3 regions of the Hahella sp. NS-SX17 genome follow, and region 2 is predicted to be linked to each of the others. Evidence: predicted binding sites of a transcription regulator. Region 2 holds the regulator's gene; each other region holds the start of a gene.

Region 1 (6,947 bases), 450 kb from region 2:
CCACCGTGGAGTCGTCCACCACCAGCACTTTATGCTCAATCGCTTTGGCGGCCAGTTCCTTATCAATGAACTCATCTGCGACGGTATCCCGCGTCGGAGAAACCTCGGCGAGAATTTTCTCCACATCAATGACTTCAATCAGCTTGTTTTCCAAGCGGGTCACCGCCGTCAAATAATTGTCTTTGCCCGCCCCTTTTGGCGGTGGATGCATATCTTCCCAGTTCATATTGACGATACGCTCCACCCCGGACACCAGAAACCCCTGGGTTTTGCGGTTGTATTCCGTGATGATGACAAAGCAGTTATTAACGTCTTTTTCAGGAACAGGCATTTGCCCTGTAGCCATGCCCATGTCGAGTATGGGTATGGTTTCGCCGCGAATATGAGCCACCCCCCTGACCACAGGATGACGCTTAGGCATCATTGTCAGCTTCGGACATTGCAGAACTTCCTTCACCTTGAAGACGTTAATTCCGTATATCTGCTCACCCTGCAGCCGAAACAGGAGCAACTCCAGGCGGTTCTGTCCGACTAACTGAGTACGTTGGTTTACGCTGTCTAATACCCCGGCCATAAAGGGCGCTCCGCTATATGTTGTAGATTACCGAACTATCGGATCGGGGCGCTGACGGGATTGACGTCCCGCATGAGCCCGCCAGCCCGGCACAGACTTTGCGTGCCTTGTCGCACACCGTCATTTTATTGGCGACGCGCAAGCGGCTACCCGGTAGCTAAGTAAAGCATAGGACAAAAAATGAAAATACGCATAACCGGCTTGATGTATATCGGCATTCTCGTTTTTTCAGCCCCGGCCTTATGCAATTCCGTTCCGGTCTGGCGGCAACAAACTTCCGTTGCGGTGGAGGAGTTTATGATGCGATTTGCCGCCGCAGCGGCTGAGCAATTTCAGGAGCGGGTGATCTATGACGTTTCCGAGCCTGACCCCCGCCTTAACTTTTCCCCTTGCGAGCAGACACCCGCCGTTAAGGAAGCCAGCGCCAACGGCGGACGGCTGACGCTAAAAGTAAGCTGCGAATCCCCCAGTCCCTGGCAAATATACGTGCCTGTGCAAATGGAGCGATACCGGCAAATAGTGACAATAAAATCCGCTTTACCGCGGGGCTACGCTTTGGCCCCAGAGGATCTCGAAACTAAAGAGCTGAATATCAACGACTTACGCTACGGCTTTTATACGAAACCAGAAGAAGTGATCGGCATGATCACACGACGCCCAGTTGTCGCCGGGTCCGCCCCCTATCCAAATATGCTGGAAGCGCCTAAACTCATTAATAAGGGAGACATGGTGGTAATTGAAGCGGCCACGTCCTACTTCAGTGTGAAAATGCCGGGAATCGCCATGGCGGACGGCAGACGGGGCCAGCAAATCATGGTCAAGAACAGCTCCAGCGACCGCATGGTGCGCGCAGAAGTCATAGGATCAGGCCACGTAAGAACGCCCATGTAAACGCATAGACTGATCAATATTGGGCTGAAAGCGAAATTCACTAAATAATTCCAAAAATCTCGCTAAAGTTTCTCTCCGTTGAGCCGATATGATAAGTAATTAAAGTTTTTAAGAGAGTAAAGCCATGAATATCAAAGGTGTCGGTTCACCTCCAGTGAACGATATCAAAACCCGGGAAAACCTGCAGAAGACTGAGAAAGTCGATGTGGACGCCGGGAAAAATGCGGCGGCTCCCGAAAAAAGCGGAGATTCCGGGGACAAAGTCGTCCTCAGTTCGCAAGCTCAAAACATCAGAAAAGTCGAACAGCAACTGGCCAGACTGCCCGATGTCGATAACGAGCGGGTGGAGAAGATCAAAAAGGCGCTGGACGACGGGTCCTATCAGATCAATTCACGCAGTGTGGCAGAGAAATTGCTTAATTTTGAGCAAGACTTCTGATAACACTGTGAGGGCATCATGTCCGCCGATCTGAAAGTATTTATTGATCTGCTTAAACAGGATCTACAAACTCTCTCCCAACTTGAAGATGTGCTGCAGCAGGAACGCGACTCTCTGGAGCAAAGCGATATTGAGTCACTGCAGCGCATCAACGAATCCAAACTTCCCCTTCTGCAACAAATCGAAAGCCACGCACGAGATCGTACTCAGTGGGTCAGTCAGACTGGCTTGCCCGTAGATCGTTTTCTCTCACTGTTAAAGGAAAAAGCGCCGCCTGTCATGAAACTGTATCGACAGTGCGAAAGCAGCCTCGCTAACATACACAAGCTGAACGAGGTCAACGGACGTATTATCGCCCGTTCACAGCAACGCACGACCAAGCTGATGCAGATCATCCGCGGCCAATCCCAGCACATGCAGCTGTACGGTAAAAACGGCGCTGAGAAAAGTGTTGGCGACGCCCAGGCCATCGCGCAGGCTTAGAGCTTGTCGGCATAAAAAAGGCCGCAAACTGCGCGGCCCAAAACAACATCGTCTAAGGAAAAGTTCCGCAACGAACGGAGCGCTCTAACTACCTCGCCCGCCGTGCGGAGGAACCGTCAACTCAGTAGGGTTTCACCACGATATACGAGTTATCGCTGAACTTGATCCCTTCCAAATGAATACTGCCCATGGTGGGACCATCCGCCGATACCCCCATCGGCCGAATATTGTTGAAACTGACTCGCTCAATATGATTCGGGAGCGTCACGTTCATGCCGCCACCCTCATTAAACAGAGGCTTGATGCGGGAGGGATCTATTTGCACTCCAATCACTTCAACTTCGGCGTCCAGAACATTGGAGAGCGGAAATAGCAGTTTTCCGAGAGATCCCAACACCTGAACCCCATCAGGATTATCGGAGTTCCGGCCTTCCAGCTGAGCTTTCGCAGCCATGTTATACAATTGCTGAAACTCTTCGGTGAAGCCTTGAGCGCCGACATTGCTCAGCTCACTTTCGTCCAGCGCCTGCAGCCCCGATGCAGCCTGGCTTATCGTTTCGGCAGCGACAGGTTGAGATTCTTCTTGAGACTGGGAAGCGGCGAACGCCACCATGGGCTGGAAGGGAGTCACGGCCATAGCAACGAACGCCGCGGCGTAGCGATAACGGCTTTGATGCCGAAGTGTGCGCTGCAACTCCTTACTGGTTATCCAGCCGAACTCTACTAACAACTCACCAAGGCGTTGACCATTAACGGTCTGCGCGGTTAATGCTTCGTTAAGCTGACCTTCTGTAATGTATCCTCGGTTCACCAGGAGGCGACCTAGGCGGGATCTTTCTATAGCTTGCTGCTGAGTCGCCATGACCATAACTCCTTTTTTATTGAGTAGTAGCTCTTTAATAATGGAAAGATGTTTAAAAGTTGTACACCTGTGATAGGTTAATTTTTGTATGGGTTTTGCTATCACTTACAACCAAGTATTAATCGTTTACTAGCAAGTATTAGCGGCAAAAGCCGCAGCCTCTCTCCTATTACGCCTAGATGCCTGAAACTTTTAGGGAATTTCTAATAATTTGTCGCTTATAACGCTGGCGGTAAAAGCAGGGTTGGTTACACTTTTATAGAAGAGCCGGTTTTCAACACCTGAAAAGCTTGCAGCAAACACACCTCAGGGGGCGGATTTGTCATTACCGAACAGTCACCAGGATATGTCCGCAGACACCGCAACCTACGTTCGCAGGCTGCTGGACAACGGCATGCACGGACTGCAATTCGAGGGCGAACTGGAAAGCGAGTTTGAGCGTTATCACTTAAGCCGTTATCTGCACTTGAACCGGGTATACCCTCTATTAGGTGCGTTGGTGCTGGTCTTCTTCACATTCGCTGATCATCTGGTAATTCCCGAATTATTTGAGCAAACCCTGCAGATCCGGGTGGCGGATGCTCTTGGCATCATCTTGGTCACGATGGCCAGCCGTATTGCATGGGTGCGTCGACGTTATCAAATGACACTTTGCCTCGGGGCGCTATGCATTCACTTAAGCCTGATCGCCATTGCCGTAAAAGCCGCCGCCATTGACCAGTTCCATTACCAGACCGGGTCAATTATTTCCGTCATTTTCTTCTGTACGGTGCTGCGCCTGCAATTTCACTACATTTTCCCCTTCGCCTTATTGATGTGGCTGTCGCAAGTGCTTGCGATGCACTTTCTCATGCATCTGCACGCATCACAGTTCACTGAGCTGCTGTTTCTGCACACCTTTGTCACCTTGATTTCAGTATTGGTTTGCTATCGGGTGGAATACGAGACCCGAAAAAACTTCCTGCAACAGTTACTCCTGCTGTATGAGCAAGAAGAGTTGCGCGCCGCGCATGCAGAACTGGAGCGGCTCTCCCTGATGGACAGCCTCACCCAGGTCGCCAATCGCAGGCACTTCAACAAAAGTCTGGAGACGGAATGGAACCGATGCCTGCGCGACGACAAACCTCTCGCGCTATTGATGGTGGATGTGGACTTTTTCAAAGCCTATAACGACGCCTATGGACATCAGCGGGGCGACGATTGCCTGATCAATGTCGCCGATTGTCTGACACAAACGTCAAGGCGCGCCGCCGATCTGGTCGCCCGCTACGGCGGCGAGGAGTTCGCCGTCATTCTGCCTCACGCAGATCAGGCGGCGGCGCAACGCCTGGCGGAACATATTGTGCTCCAGATTTACGAGCTGAACATGGAAAACGAAGGCTCCCCAGAACTGAAACGTCTTACTGTCAGCGTAGGTTTCAGCGCTCTCGCCCCTTCCCAGGGTGACGCCCCCAACACATTGATTTCTCAAGCCGACAGCGCGCTTTACATGGCAAAACGAAAAGGTAAGAATCGTGCCCACGGTTTTCCCGTCAACGAGACCTCTGAGACAGCGGAACCCGCCAGCTCAGAGGACGAAGGCGAACCGAACATCCACGACGAATCCAAAAGCAATGGAGAAATCTAGTGACACACAGCGTAAATGCGGGCAAAAGAGGATTACTTGGCCTGGCTTTCTGGGCGATCAGCTTGACGGCGATGGCCGCCGACCTGCCGACAGCCACCATCAGCACTTCCGAGGGCGACATCAAAATCCAGCTATTCAACGATAAAGCTCCGGTTACTGTTGAAAACTTCATCAGCTATGTCAAAGACGGCTACTACAATGGCCTGATATTCCACCGCACTATCCCCAACTTCATGATTCAAGGCGGCGGTTTTACGCCCAATATGGAACAGAAGGCCACCAAAGCGCCTATCAAGAACGAATCCAGCAATGGGCTGGCGAATGATCGCGGAACGCTGGCCATGGCCAGAACCAACGACCCCAACTCCGCCACCTCCCAGTTTTTTATCAACGTCATTGATAATGCTTACCTGAACGGAACCCAAGGCAGACCGGGCTATGCGGTATTTGGCGAGGTAGTGTCCGGCATGGATGTGGTGGACAAAATCGCCAACGCGCCTACAAAGAATGCTGGCTACTACCAGAACGTGCCTGTTAAAACCGTCACTATCAACGCCATCAAACTGGATGAGGTTGCAAGCCAGCAGTGAAAGGTCCGCAACTTGATTACGCAGACCTGTCCTGGTCCGACAACGGCGCGCCGATCTCCAACGCTTACGGCGACATTTACTTCTCCAAGGAAAGCGGCCCGGAGGAGACGGATTATGTCTTCCTCACGGGCAATCGCCTGAGGGAACGCTTCAGCAAAGCGCAACCGGGCTCCCTGTTCACCATCGCCGAGACCGGCTTCGGCAGTGGACTCAACTTCCTCATGGCCTGGGCGCTCTGGCGTGAATGCGGCCCTGCGGACGGTCATCTGCATTTCACTTCCGTGGAGTTTTGTCCACTGGCGCTGGAAGATCTGGCTCGATGTCACCAGGCCTGGCCGCAACTGGCGGAGTTCGCCCGGCAGTTGCAGGCGCAATACCCTGCTCCCATACAGGGTGTGCACCGTTGTCGCTTCGTCGATCAGGGCGTCACATTGACCTTATACCTGGGAGATGTCGTTGACTGGCTGACCAACTGCAGCTTTAAAGCCGACGCCTGGTTTCTGGATGGCTTTTCGCCAAAGCAGAACCCAGAGATGTGGAGCGAGTCGTTGTTTCCACTGATCGCCAGCCACGCTGCGCAGGGTTGCACCGTCGCCACCTTCTCCGCCGCAGGGTTTATCCGCCGCGGCTTGAAAGAGCACGGGTTTAATGTCAGCAAGGCCCCTGGGTTCGGTTATAAAAGGGACATGACGGTAGGCGTATTCCAGGCCGATGAACCTGGACAACCTACCGTACGCGCCTGCAAAGAAGCTATCGTGGTCGGATCAGGCCTGTCCGGCGCCAGCGTCGCCTATGCCCTCGCCACTCGCGGCTGGAAAGTAACCGTACTGGAAGCGGCTGATCAAATCGCCCCGGACGCGTCAGGCAACCCGCAAGGCGCGCTGTACATAAAGCCCGGCGTGGAGTGGAGCATCAACACCCGTATCCACGCCAATGCATTTTTGTATGCCGAACGCTTTTACTCACAGATCGCAAACTTGCCTGCGCCAATCTGGAACCCCTGCGGCGTGCTGCAACTTGCGCATAATGACAAGGAAGCCGCCAGACAGGAGAAGTTTTTCCAACACAATCGTTATCCTGATGAGGTTATCCGCCCTCTGACCCAACAGGAAGCATCGGAACTCGCCGGCGTCAACCTGCCAGCCAGCGCCATGCATTTGCCCTGCGGCGGCTGGCTGATTCCACCGCTGCTATGCGCCCGCCTGTTGCAACACCCGAACATTGAGACGAGAGTGAATTCGCCGGTTAACGCACTGGAGCGCACCAGCGCAGGCGACTGGCGCATCCATATCGGTTCCGGTGAGTCCGCACAGGAACTGGAATGCGCTACCGTGATATTGGCTACCGCCAACAATCAGGCCATGCGGCCGACGACAGTGAGCGCCCTCCCCCTCAAGCCCATTCGCGGCCAAGTCACCGCGTTACAGGTAGAGCCTGCCGCTTTACCGCGGTTGAATACCGTCTTATGTGGCGAAGGCTAT
Region 2 (6,947 bases):
TCCCGGAGTAGGACTTGGTCCCTTGCCTGAGCCGTGCAATTCGTCCAGTAGCTTTTCGAACTCGTCGTCGGTGATCAGCTCGGAGTCGCTGGCGGCGCCCTCTTTTTTCTCTACGTCCTTTTTCGGCTCGGCTTTCGCCGCAGGCTTTTCTTTCTTCTCTGCGGCAGGGGCTTTCTTCTGCTCAGCCCCATCGGTTACGGCGCCGTCAAATTTACCTTTGCCATGCAGTTCATCCAGCAAGGCTTCGAATTCATCGTCGGTAATTTCATCGCTGTCGCCGGCGGACACGGCTTCAGCAGAATCGTCCTGGGGAACCGGAGCCGGTTCAGGAGCGGCCTTGGCTGATTTACTTTCTTTGGCTTCGCCGAATTTACCGGGGCCGTGCAGCTGATCCAGCAATTTTTCGAACTCATCCTCGGTGATTTCATCACCTTCTTCTTTTGAACCCGATGCTTCGGCCTTGGCGCCGCCTTCTTCGTCATCCAGGGCGTTGAGCAGATTCTCGAATTCATCGTCAGTGATGTCGCCTTCCGCCGAAGCGACGGGCACCTCCACTTCATCTTCGGGCTCGTCTTCATGCTCTTCGACGGTTTCTTCGAGAGACTCTTCCTCGCCGCCGCCCGCCGAGGCGGATTCGCCGCTGGCCAATCGTTCAAGCGCCGCCATCAGTTCGGGAGCAGCCGGGGTAAGTTCCTCCCTCATTTTCACCTGGGAAAACATCTCGTTGACGGCGTCCAGCGCCTGCAGCACGACATCCATCAATTCGGAGTCGACGCTAAGCTGGCCGTTGCGCAACAGGTCGAAGACGTTTTCCGCCACGTGGCAGCATTCCACCAGAGCCTCCAACTGCAGGAAGCCGGCGCCGCCTTTGACGGTGTGAAACCCACGGAAAATGGCGTTCAGCAGATCGCGGTCGTCCGGGTTCTGCTCCAGTTCCACCAACTGCTCTGAGAGCTGTTCAAGAATTTCTCCCGCTTCGACTAGAAAGTCCTGCAGGATTTCTTCGTCCGCTTCAAACCCCATTCATGTGCTCCTCAGAAACCAAGGCTGGAAAGAAGGTCGTCCACGTCGTCCTGGCTGGCGACGACATCTGAGCGTCCTTCGGTCTGGATCTGCGGGCCGTGCCCTTTTGTAATAGACTCTTCTTCAGCTTTCAGCTCATGCTGAATGCCTGTTATGCGGTCAACCTTGCCCGCCATGGCGACCAGTTTGACCAGATTCACTTCTACTTCCCTGACCAGACCAGTGACCTTATTGATGACTTGTCCGGTAAGGTCCTGAAAGTCCTGGGCCAGCAAAATTTCCGACAGGTTGGTGTACACCTTGTCGCTGTTAGCAGCCAGATCCACCAGAAACTTATCGATGCGCTTGTATAGCTCGCGGAATTCCGAGGGGTCCATTTCCCGACGCCGCAACCGCGCCCAGGCTTCCTTGAGTTCGTGCGCCTCCTGCTTCATCTCCACCGCCACGGGCATGCTCGCCTCCACCATATCCATGGTTTTGTTGGCGGCTTTGTTAGTCATATCGACCACATAGGAAAGACGATCGGAGGCGTCGGCGATCTTCGACATTTCCTCCTCCTGATTCATCTTCACGTTGCCCATGTCGATATTGAAATTGCGAATGGCTTCGTGCAACGAACGGGTCAACTTGCCCACTTCGTGATACAGCGTGCGGTCCCGGGTGTCATTAAGATCGGAAATTACCCGCAACGCTTCGCCAAAGTCCCCCTTGCTGACGTGCTCCATCAAGCTCGCCGCCTGCTCGCTCAAGCGCGCCTCGATGTCCTCTTGGGAGGAGGATGGTGGCTGCTGTTCATTGGTCATAGTAATTCCTGCGGTTTTATTATGAGTCGATCCGCTCGAAGATCTTATCTATCTTTTCCTTCAACACGGCCGCAGTAAACGGCTTCACCACATACCCGTTAACCCCCGCTTGCGCCGCTGCGACAATCTGATCCCGTTTGGCTTCCGCCGTCACCATGAGCACCGGCAGGTTTTTCAGACTCTCATCAGCGCGAACAGCCTGGAGTAATTCGATTCCCGTCATACCAGGCATATTCCAGTCGGTGACCAGAAAATCAAACTTCCCGGTTTTTAACATCGGCAGCGCGGTGGACCCGTCATCCGCTTCATCGGTATTGGTGAAGCCCAAATCCCGAAGCAGGTTTTTAATAATCCGCCTCATTGTTGAAAAGTCGTCTACAACGAGGATTTTCATGTTTTTGTCCAATGTAACCTCCACAATGGCGACGCTGGAAACCCTTTGATTTCATTACTCTACTGAGTAAGTCTAGCTGGTCGCGCCGTACTATCCAGTTTTTTGATACAAGTTGTTTTAGAAAACATGACCGCAGGCTGCTGATTTCGAAAAAACATTAACCTACGCAGGCAATGGCTTGATTTAGCTGTTTTTCCAGTCTGAGAGACGGGATCGCAGCCGCAGTGTCGCCTGGGAATGAATCTGACTGACCCGGGACTCGCTGACTGAGAGCACCTGGCCGATTTCCTTGAGGTTGAGTTCTTCGTCATAGTAGAGAGACAGCACCAGCTTCTCCCGTTCCGGCAATCCGTCTATTGCGGCGCTCAATTTTTCCAGAAAGGCGTTTTGTTCGATGTCGCTGAGGGGGTTGTCCGCGGTCAATGTCTCGTCATCAGCACCGCCCTCCCCGTGAAAGCCCAGCTCTTCCAGGCTGAACAGCTTCCCCGAACTGGCGTCGCGCAGGCTGGCGTGGTATTGCTCCAGGGGTATACCCAGCTCTGCCGCCACTTCCGCATCCGACGCGTCTCTGCCGGTGCGGGCTTCTATACTGTGTATCGCTTCCGCGATGTTGCGGGCGTTACGGTGCACGGAGCGCGGCACCCAGTCGCCTTTGCGGATTTCATCCACCATGGCGCCGCGAATGCGGATGCCTGCGTAAGTTTCGAACTTGGCGCCTTTGCCCGCGTCATATTTCTGCGCAGCTTCCAGCAGGCCGATCATGCCCGCCTGGATTAAATCATCCACCTGCACGCTCGACGGCAGGCGGGCTATCAGGTGATGCGCGATGCGCTTGACCAGAGGCGCGTATTGCCTGACCAGAGTGTCGGCGCGCTCCGCCCGCGTCTCGCTGTACATCATATAAGTGTTCGCCAGTGACATGAATTTGCGCGCAAGGCCTGCAATGAACCGGATGATTTCAACAAAAACGTTCTCATGGGTGTTTGAGGATATGTCCAGCGCAGCCATCACGCCTTATCGCAAGCGCCCGGGATATAGCCGCCGGGCGGGCCCTCGCATTCCGTCCGGCGCATGTCTAACCGTGCACCAGACGCTCCACAAAGAATTCCAGATTGCCTCTCGGCGCCGTCGGCAACGGCCAGTTATCCACTTTCTGCGCCAGCTGGCGGTACGCCAGCGATGCTTTGGCGCGCGGATAGGCTTCGTACACAGGACGTTGCCGTTGCACCGATTTGCGTACGGCTTCGTCGAATGGAATGCTTCCTACATATTGTAGCGCAACTTCCAAAAAACGTTCGGTGACCTTGGATAATTTACCGAACAAGTGCCGCCCTTCCTGCTCGGAGCGAACCATGTTGGCGAGCACCCGGAACCGGTACATATCGTGGTTCTTGTTCAGCAGTTTGATGACCGCGTATGCATCGGTAATCGAAGTCGGTTCGTCGCACACCACCACCAGAGCTTCCTGCGCTGCGCGCACGAATGAGAGCACTTGTTCGGAGATACCCGCCGCCGTATCAATCACCAGCACATCCAGGTCGTCGCTGATGTCGCTGAAGGCGTTGATCAGGCCCGCATGTTCAAGAGGAGACAGATGAGTAAGATGCTGGGTGCCGGATGAAGCCGGAACGATCTTAATTCCGCCCGGCCCTTCGATCATCACTTCCCGCAGGGTGCAATCCCCCGCCAGCACGTCCCCGATATTGCGCGAGGCGGTGACGCCGAGCAGCACATCAATATTGGCCAGTCCGAGGTCCGCATCCAGCAGCACCACGCGACGTCCCAGGTCCGCTAACGCAAGGGACAGATTTATGGAAACATTGCTCTTGCCGACACCCCCCTTTCCTCCGGTGACTGCAATAACTTGAACCGGATGTACTTTACTCATACCGGTAGATATCTCCTGTTATTAGACGGCGCGGCGTTGATCCCGCACTCAATAGTTTAGACCACCAGTTCCGCAGCGAAGCGACTGGTGTTATTAGTTTGTCTGGTCTCCCGCCGGGTCCGCCGCCACAGTGCGTCCGCGCGCGCCACCAGCGCATGCGCTTTCGCCGGATGAATGTCATCGGGTATTTTCTGTCCGTCAGTGACATAAGCAACCGGAAGCCGATTCAGGATGGCCATGCTCAACACTTCCCCCAGACTGAACGCTTCATCCAGTTTGGTCATGATACAGCCGGAAAGCCCCAACATCTTATAGTAATGATAGGTGGATTTCATGACCTGCGGTTGGTTAACTGCCGACAATACAAGATAATTTCTGATGCGGTGACGGGTCACTTTCAAGTCTTTCTGCTGGCGTTCCCAGTTCGGGTCCTGCGGCGTCAATCCGGCGGTATCAATCAACACCAAACGCTTGTTGGCGAGACGGTCGAGCAAGTTGTCCAGACTGTTCTCTTCATCCACCACGTATACCGGCACATTCAGTAAGCGACCAAAGGACTGCAGTTGCTGCTGACTCGCCACCCGGAAACGGTCAGTGGTGATCAGCGCCAGTTTTTCGGCGCCATAATGAACGACAAAACGCGCCGCCAGCTTTGCGAGAGTGGTGGTCTTGCCGGAACCAGTCGGCCCCAGTAACGCACATACGCCGCGCTGGTGAATCAGTTCCTCATTCTCCGCCTTCAAGCCATGCGCCAGGCGCGCCATCAGATTACGCCACTGCTCCTGCACGCCTTTGCGAGGGTCCGCCTTGGCGGTGAGCGCAGTTTGCAGTTCCCGGAAAACGCCCATTTCCTGCATGCGCTCAGTCAACTCGCGGAGCCCTTCGTTCTCTTCCAGGCGAGCCGCGGCGGGTTGGCGCATGATGTTTTTGAGCTGCATGATCTCTTCCCGCATTTCCGCCAGCATACGCGAGGTTTCCGGTTCTTCGGCGCCGATTTGCCGGGACGGCGGCGTCGCCGGTTCCATTGCGGCAAATGCCGGCGCGGGCTCCGCCTTCGGTTTGGCGTTGCTTTTCAACGTCTCCAGACGTTCCCGCACCCGCGACATTTCGTCTTCCAAACGACGGTGACGGTCCGCGGTCTCCCTGGCCACCGCAGACGGCGTGGGACGAGGGCCCTGCTCCGGTTGCGGCATACTGGTGCGCTGGTCTTCCTCGTTATAATCCAGTGCACAGATCACCTCCACCCCATCGCCAGTTTTACTGGTGGACAGGATGACGGCGTCCGCGCCCAGGTCATCACGAATATCCTTTAAAGCCTGTTGCATTGATGCTGCAAAAAAACGTTTCACTTTCATAATGTTAGTCTCCCGGCTCCACGAGCCCGCACGGGATTACCCACTGATTGTCGCCACGATGGTGATTTGTTTGTTGTCCGGCACTTCCTGATAGGCCAGAACATGCATGCGCTCCACGCTGAGTCGAATAAACCTCGCCAACACCGGGCGCAGGCTGTTGGACACCAGCAGAACCGCCGCTTTACCAAGCATTTCCTGACGCTGCGCCGCTTCCGCCAGTGAGCGCTGCAGTTTCTCCATCATGCTCGGTTCCAGAATCAGGCCGATATCATCCATGCCGCCGGCCTGTTGCGCCTGTTGCATGGATTTAAGCAGTAATTGTTCCAACCCGGGGTCCAGCGTGATCACTGGCAGCTCAGGCTCCGCCCCCACTATGTTCTGGACGATCAGGCGACGCAGAGACGCCCTCACCGCCGCCGTCAAAATACCGGCGTCCTGGGTCTTCGGCGTAAAGTTGACGATGGCTTCCGCAATGCTGCGCATATCCCGCACCGGCACATCTTCCTGCAGCAGATTCTGCAGCACCTTCAACAGGGTGCTGAGAGAAACGGTATTGGGAACCAGTTCTTCCGCCAGTTTCGCCGCCTTCTTGCCCAGTTGCTCCAGCCACTGCTGTACTTCTTCATGGCCGATCAATTCATAGGCGTGACGGCTGAGCACCTGATTCAGGTGCGTCGCCACCACCGTGCTGGAGTCCACCACGGTATAGCCCAGCGTCTGCGCCTGCTCTTTCTGGGACGGATCAATCCACACCGCCTCCAGCCCGAAGGCGGGGTCCTTGGTCTGAATGCCGTCCAGCTTGCCGAAAACCTGACCGGGGTTGATGGCCATTTCCCGGTCCGGATGAATTTCCGCTTCAGCAATGGTGACGCCCATCAGGGTGATGCGGTAAAAATTCGGCATTAAATCCAGATTGTCACGGATATGAACGGAAGGCATGAGAAAGCCTAATTCCTGGGACAGCTTCTTACGTACGCCCTTGATACGAGCCAGCAACTGCCCGCCCTGCGATTTATCCACCAACGGAATCAGGCGATACCCCACTTCCAACCCGACGATATCCACGCTGGCCACATCGTCCCAGCCCAGTTCCTTGGTCTCGGGTCCACGCACCGCCGGCGCGCTTTCTCCCGGCGCCAGCGCGGGACCGCCGCCGGGCTGAGAGGGCGCGCCAGGACGTCTGGGCCCAGGCGTCACGCCTTCATCCACGACTTCAGACTGTTGCTGGCGCTTCCACATGAAGTACGCCGCTGCGCCAAACACCGTCGCCAGCCCCAGAAACGCCATGTGCGGCATCCCCGGAATCACTCCCATGATGAACAGGACAACGGCGACAATGGCGAGCGCCCGAGGAGACCCAAACATCTGGTTGATCACCTGGCTGGACATATCCTGCTGGGTGCTGACGCGTGTCACCATGATGGCCGCCGCGGTGCTGAGCAATAAGGAGGGGATCTGCGCCACCAGACCGTCACCGATCGTCA
Region 3 (6,947 bases), 170 kb from region 2:
GACCCGCACCACACCATTGACGTGTTGCTGCGATTCATCGATCAGCTTCTGCAGTGCAAGACGCTCCGGCGACCACCAATAGCCGTTATAAATCAGTTCCGCATACTTCGGCATCAGACTGTCTTTCAAATGGGCCAGCTCTTTATCCAGAGTGATGGATTCAATAGCGCGGTGTGCGCGCAGCATGATAGTTCCCCCTGGCGTTTCGTAACAGCCGCGGGACTTCATGCCTACATAGCGGTTCTCAACGATATCCAGACGCCCCACGCCATTCGCGCCGCCAATTTTATTGAGCTTTTCGATCACTTCATGCGGCGCCAGAGCTTCGCCATCAATAGCGACGATATCGCCATTTTTATAGGTCAACTCCAGATAAGTCGCCTGATCTGGAGCCGCTTCAGGAGACACGGACCAACGCCACATATCTTCTTCCGCTTCCGCCCACGGATCTTCCAAAATACCGCCTTCATAAGAGATATGCAGCAGGTTGGCGTCCATGGAGTAGGGAGACTTACCTTTCTTCTTTTCTACCGCGATGTCATGGGTGTCGCAGTAGGTCAGCAGCTTTTCTCTCGAAGTCAGGTCCCACTCGCGCCAGGGAGCAATTACTTTAATGCCAGGCTTCAACGCATAGGCGCCCAGCTCAAAGCGCACCTGGTCATTGCCTTTGCCAGTGGCGCCATGGGAAATAGCGTCAGCGCCCGTTTCGTTGGCAATCTCCACCAGTCGCTTGGCGATCAGCGGCCGTGCGATAGAAGTGCCCAACAGGTACTCGCCTTCATAAATGGTGTTGGCGCGAAACATAGGAAAAACAAAGTCGCGCGCAAACTCTTCACGCAGGTCTTCGATAAAAATCTGTTTAACGCCCAGCTTCTCCGCCTTGGCGCGCGCAGGCTCAACCTCTTCGCCTTGACCGATATCGGCAGTAAAGGTCACGACTTCACAGTCATAGTTTTCTTGTAGCCACTTAACGATTACCGAGGTGTCCAAGCCGCCAGAATAGGCGAGCACGACTTTATTGACCTTAGACATGAGGATGCTCCCAAGAGATTACGAAAGGCGGTTATTCTAGGCCCTTCGGGCAAAGTTTTCTATGGCTGGGCAAAGGCGTGTGCGCCTCACCGTCAAGGCATAGGCGCATATATGGAAAGACCTGCCCTGGCTTGATGGCTGGTCCACGAGAAACAGGCCTGATTACAATTCTTCCTCCATCGAAATATCCAACAGATCCTCTTTGACAGGCGGCTGAGTGCCTCTCTCCAGACGCACAGTAGCGCGACGGTTGCGGGCCAGATTCTTGGGACCGACGTTCTGAACCACAGGATAACGTTCGCCATGATAACGAGTGGTGATTTTCTCCGATGCGACGCCTTTATCCATCAGATAAGCTGTCACCGCCTCCGCTCGGTCTTTGGATAGTCGGCGGTTATAGATTCTGCGTCCCGTGGAATCAGTATGGCCGTCAACAAATATAGCCGTCACGGAAGGGTCCGCCTTCACGTACAGTATGACCTTGTCCAATTCGTTCTTATCCTGATCCGTCAGCACCGCCTCATCCAGCTTGAAGAATACCGCGGTACGCTCCACTTGTCGGAAATTCACCGGCAACAAACCAGATACACAGGAAAGATAATCCTCATAATAGCGCGCAAAATTGATGGAAGAGACCTCCACTCTGACCGTATCGTCATTGAAGCGCGCACGTCGCGTGAAGGTCGGCATCATTCCCTCCAGCAAACTATCCATCATTTGCGACGCCTTTGGATTGTCCACGCTAATCGGACGCGGCTTGTCCAGCACCGCCACATACCCCAAATCTCTGACGCCAATGCCGGGACGCCAGCGGGGCGCTTCAAGCACCAGTGCAGCCTCCCCTTCCCGCATGGGGTTACGGGCGGTATCAAGATAAAACCTCAAGGGTTCGCCAGCTTCATGATAAAACACCGCTCTGCCATACCGCGGAATGTTGTGCGTCAACGCACACTCAAATATGGAAGAGGATAAGTACCACTGACTTTTCTCAATGCCCGCAGAGAAAGTCGCGGCCTGGCTGGATGTCGCCCAGAAAAGGGCGATGACGGAGGCAATTGTTAGTTTGCGCACGATAATCTCACTAACACTGTGATCACAACATACATTAAAGCTAATATCGGCCTGGCGCGGGAATTCTTTACCCTGAATCCTGTTCCGTTCTGGTATACTTGCGTGCAGTTTTGTAACCCTGCTTTTCTGCATTGCCCTGGTGGTTGATACTCTATGTCCGACTTAGTCATTACCCGGCCCGACGATTGGCACCTTCACCTACGAGACGGCGACGCCCTTGCGACCACCGTACCCGCAACAGCGCGCCTGTTTTCCCGCGCTATCGTTATGCCCAACCTGGTTCCTCCGGTCACCCACACAGCGCAGGCGCAAGCCTATCGCAATCGCATTCTGAGCCACGTTCCAGAAGGCGCTGCATTTGATCCCCTGATGACGCTTTATTTGACCAACAATACTTCTCCCGAGGATATCATCGCCGCCAAACAAAGCGGCGTCATTTATGGCTGCAAGCTGTATCCCGCAGGCGCCACCACCAACTCGGACGCAGGCGTTACAGACGTCGCCAACGTCTTCTCCGCACTGGAGAAAATGAGCGAAGTCGGCCTGCCGCTGCTTGTACACGGAGAAGTTGTCCATGCAGAAGTAGATATTTTCGACCGTGAGAAACGTTTTCTCGACGAAACGCTAACGCCTTTGGCCAGACGCTTCCCGGATTTGAAAATTGTGCTGGAGCACATCACCACCCGGGACGCAGTTGATTTTGTCAATCAGGCTGGCGCCAACGTCGCCGCCACCATTACCGCGCACCACTTGCTCTATAATCGCAACCACATGCTGGTTGGCGGCATTCGTCCGCACTTTTACTGCCTGCCAATTTTAAAGCGCTCCGAGCATCAAGTGGCGTTGCGAGAGGCCGCGGCATCCGGCAATGAAAAGTTCTTTCTGGGCACAGACTCGGCGCCCCACCCCAAAGAAAAGAAAGAGGCCGCTTGCGGCTGCGCCGGCTGCTTCACTGCGCCTTCCGCGCTGGAGCTATACGCCGAAGCCTTTGATGAGCTGGACGCACTGGACAAGCTGGAAGGCTTCGCCAGCCTACATGGCCCGAGGTTTTACGGCTTGCCGGTCAACGGCGGCAAAGTACGCCTGAGTAAAGATGAATGGACGATGCCAATGGCTATGGAGCTGGGCGACTCGACGATAGTTCCTTTCCGCGCAGGAGAAACTATTCGCTGGAGAGCGGAGCTGCTCTAACGCAGTCACAGGCGCAAACCAGCCGCGCCTATAGAGACTTTGATACTCATAACAGTACAGCAGTGGCGGGAGTCGTTCGCCACCCCAACCAAAAGTAGATAACCAGTGTCTGAATCGCAAAACCGCCCCAAATCCCCTCTCGCCAGACGTTTTCGCGGCTTTCTGCCGGTAGTAGTGGATGTCGAGACCGCCGGCTTTAACTCCAAGACCGATGCGCTGCTGGAGGTCTCCGCCATCATTATCAGCATGGAGGATGACGGCATGCTCTACCCCGAGCCGCCAGTCAGCTTCAACGTCGAGCCTTTCGCTGGCGCAAATATTGAGCAGGCCGCCCTAGAGTTTACCGGGATAGACCCATTCAATCCTTTGCGCGACGCAAAACCTGAAGGGGATGCGTTGAACGAGTTGTTCCGTCCGATTCGCAAGTCCGTGAAATCCAATGGCTGCAACCGCGCCATCCTGGTCGGCCATAACGCCACCTTCGACCACTCCTTTCTATTCGCAGCCGCAGAGCGTGCGGATGTGAAGCGCAATCCATTTCACCCGTTTTCCACGTTCGATACTGCGACTTTGGCGGCGCTGGCTTATGGCCATACCGTGTTATCCAGGGCCTGTCAGTTGGCGGGCATACCTTTCGACAATAAAGAAGCGCACTCAGCGGAATATGACGCAATGAAAACGGCGGAGCTATTCTGCTCAATCGTGAATCGCTGGAAAGAGCTCGGCGGCTGGACCACCGATCAGCAGGACTACGCCGACTGACCTCCTGCTATCCCCACCCTGGACCGAGTCGATAAGCGCTGATTACAGCGCTTTTCTTTTGGGACTGTCTCTTGAAACGCAAAAAAGGCCGCAAATGCGGCCTTTTTCGTTAACTCGACAGCGATTACAGCTTGTCGGAGTTTTGAGACAGGTAGTTAGCCACGCCTTCTGGAGAAGCCTGCATACCTTTATCGCCTTTCTTCCAGCCAGCAGGACATACTTCGCCGTGCTCTTCATGGAATTGCAGCGCGTCAACCAGACGAATCAGCTCGTCTACGTTACGACCCAGCGGCAGGTCGTTAACGATCTGGGAACGCACAACGCCGTCTTTGTCGATCAGGAAAGCGCCACGGAACGCAACGCCGCCAGCGGATTCAACATCAAACGCTTTGCAGATTTCGTGGTTCAGGTCAGCCGCCAAAGTGTACTTGACGGGGCCGATGCCGCCTTTGTCCACTGGCGTGTTACGCCATGCGTTGTGAGTGAAGTGAGAGTCGATGGAAACGCCAATCACTTCTACGCCACGCTCTTTGAACTGCTCTACACGGTGATCCAGTGCGATCAGCTCAGAAGGACATACGAAGGTGAAGTCCAGAGGATAGAAGAAAATCAGAGCATATTTGCCTTTGATTGCTTCAGACAGTTTGTATTCGTCTACGATCTGGCCGTCAGCCAGAACTGCGGGAACGGTAAAGTCGGGAGCAGGTTTTCCTACTAGAACGCCCATCGTTGTTTCTCCTAAATTACATTTTCTGATTTGATGCAAGCATCAAAATACGTTTGTTATTTCAACAAATTATTGCAGCGATACGTTGCTGCGTTCAGAGGGTGAAAGACACCACACAAAAGTGGCGTCATCATACCTTTTCCACTGAACCAAGCCTATTGTCGCGCCATTTAATTTATTAATGGCGAGCATAGGTCCGCCCTATAAAATCACGGGGACCCTACAAACCGAAATAATGCTGAAAAACTTTCGGGTTACGCAGCCTGAGCCAGCAAGTGTAGGTGTTTTACCGCCAATTTTCTAATGCGCAACCACTTGACTCACGCAGACTAAGTAAGCGCCTCGTGAGAGAGAAACGGGCCCTGGAGCCAAGCTCAGGGCCCGTTTTCCGACAAGAGTGGAAGTTACCAGTGAATTCCCCGCATGATCGCCGCAAAAGCAACCTGCTCAGTGGAAACCTTGGGCTTTTCGCCATCTTTACCGCCAGTGGCGGCGCTGGAGTCCGGAAACATCTTGAAGCCGGTGTTCATGATGATTTCACTGAATTTCGGCGCCATAGAATGCAGCACCTGCGCAAACACGCCCAATCGCGTAGCAATGCGCTTGGGCCTATGAATGATCGCTTCCGCCACCAGGTCCGCCGCTTCCTCTGGAGTCAACGTCGGCACTGAATCATATATCTTGGTAGGACTGATCATCGGCGTCCGCACCAACGGCATATTAATAGTGGTGAAAGTGACGTTTTTATCGGAGAACTCCGCCGCCGCACAGCGAGAAAACGCGTCCAGCGCAGCCTTGGAAGCCACATACGCGGAAAAGCGAGGGGCGTTGGTCAATACGCCGATAGAGGAAATATTCACAATATGCCCTCGCCTGCGCTCAAGCATGCTCGGCGCAAATCCCATAATCAGCCGCAACGAGCCGAAATAGTTGAGCTGCATGGTGCGCTCAAAATCATGAAAACGATCAAACGCATGCTGAATAGAGCGTCGAATGGAGCGGCCAGCGTTATTCACCAACACGTCAACATGCCCCAAATCCTTGAGGACATCAGCGACAAAGCGGTCGCAATCCTCCAGGTCGGAGAGATCGACGGAGTACTCATAAACCTCACCGCCCAACGCCTCCAGTTCTTTTTTCACTTCCTGAAGCTTTTCCAAAGTGCGGGCGGCGATCACTACCTTGGCGCCCGCCTCCGCCAACTTGCGGGCGGCGCTCAAACCGATGCCGGACGTCGCGCCGGTGATGACGCAAACCCGTCCCTCTACGGCACCACGCAGTGTGCGATCCTTGTGTAAATCCGGGTCCAGGTGACGTTCCCAGTAATCCCAAATCGCTGGCGAATAATCCTGCAAACGAGGCACAGCGATAGCAGTCCCTTTGAGCAGGCGTTCAGTTTCACGATTATCGAAACGGGTCGGATAATTAATAAAGCTCATCACTTCATCCGGAATCCCAAGATCATTGAGCACGGCGTTCTTCATTCGTTGCACAGGGGGCAGGCGCGCAATCCCCTGACGAATCATGGGCGGGATAAAACCAAACATCCGCGCGTCAATACGCATGGCCATTTTAGGAGCATGCCCAGCTTCAGCGAAAATGTTCAGGATTTCTCCCACTTTGTAAGGGTCTGGATCAGTCAAATGAAAGCATTTGCCGTCTTCTCCCTCTGCATGCGCAATGTGATCCATTGCATCTACAACAAAATCCACTGGCACAATATTGATGCGTCCGCCTTCCAGGCCCACGGTGGGCATCCACTGCGGCAGTGCGCTACGCAGCTTCTGAATGAGCTTAAAGAAATAGTAGGGACCATCGATTTTATCGATTTCGCCAGTTTTAGAGTGGCCGACAACCATACCCGGGCGATAAACGCGCCAGGGAATCTGGCATTCTTCACGCACCACTTTTTCGGATTCATGCTTGGTGCGCAAATAAGGATTGTCCAGCTTTTCCGCCTCTTCGAACATATCTTCCCGGAAGATGCCGCGATATAGACCCGCCGCCGCAATGGAACTGACATGATGAAAGCAAGCCGCCTTGAGACTATCGGCGAGCTTAACCGCATTCCGCGTCCCTTCTATGTTCGCCTGCTCCTGGCTTTCAGCGGAAGCCTGCATGTCATAAATGGCCGCCAAATGGAAGAAATGATCCACCTTGCCCT

What was found. Region 2 encodes FliA, which starts transcription of late flagellar genes. Its sites were predicted from a motif close to CTAAAGTTNNNNNNNNNNCNGCCGATA; they were not measured.
Region 1: a site for FliA is predicted at 1,528-1,554, ahead of flgM (flagellar biosynthesis anti-sigma factor FlgM). Genes of this name have one in related genera too.
Region 3: a site for FliA is predicted at 2,148-2,174, ahead of AC2IBB_RS25330 (flagellar protein MotY). Genes of this name have one in related genera too.

What each region holds. Positions count from the first base shown of each region.
Region 1 covers NZ_CM170632.1:5,408,336-5,415,282, forward strand. The annotation lists gene AC2IBB_RS24055 (chemotaxis protein CheV) at 1-574, opposite strand, end outside; gene flgA (flagellar basal body P-ring formation chaperone FlgA) at 755-1,465, shown strand; gene flgM (flagellar biosynthesis anti-sigma factor FlgM) at 1,590-1,904, shown strand; gene AC2IBB_RS24070 (flagella synthesis protein FlgN) at 1,923-2,387, shown strand; gene AC2IBB_RS24075 (cyclic di-GMP-binding domain-containing protein, MshE-related) at 2,509-3,249, opposite strand; gene AC2IBB_RS24080 (GGDEF domain-containing protein) at 3,569-4,876, shown strand; gene AC2IBB_RS24085 (peptidylprolyl isomerase) at 4,876-5,466, shown strand; gene mnmC (bifunctional tRNA (5-methylaminomethyl-2-thiouridine)(34)-methyltransferase MnmC2/FAD-dependent 5-carboxymethylaminomethyl-2-thiouridine(34) oxidoreductase MnmC1) at 5,463-6,947, shown strand, end outside.
Region 2 covers NZ_CM170632.1:5,859,909-5,866,855, forward strand. The annotation lists gene AC2IBB_RS26075 (chemotaxis protein CheA) at 1-1,023, opposite strand, end outside; gene AC2IBB_RS26080 (protein phosphatase CheZ) at 1,035-1,826, opposite strand; gene cheY (chemotaxis response regulator CheY) at 1,846-2,220, opposite strand; gene AC2IBB_RS26090 (RNA polymerase sigma factor FliA) at 2,404-3,117, opposite strand; gene AC2IBB_RS26095 (MinD/ParA family protein) at 3,296-4,108, opposite strand; gene flhF (flagellar biosynthesis GTPase FlhF) at 4,165-5,463, opposite strand; gene flhA (flagellar biosynthesis protein FlhA) at 5,500-6,947, opposite strand, start outside.
Region 3 covers NZ_CM170632.1:5,693,020-5,699,966, forward strand. The annotation lists gene AC2IBB_RS25325 (argininosuccinate synthase) at 1-1,032, opposite strand, end outside; gene AC2IBB_RS25330 (flagellar protein MotY) at 1,195-2,103, opposite strand; gene pyrC (dihydroorotase) at 2,257-3,294, shown strand; gene rnt (ribonuclease T) at 3,400-4,056, shown strand; gene AC2IBB_RS25345 (peroxiredoxin) at 4,181-4,783, opposite strand; gene AC2IBB_RS25350 (SDR family oxidoreductase) at 5,188-6,947, opposite strand, start outside.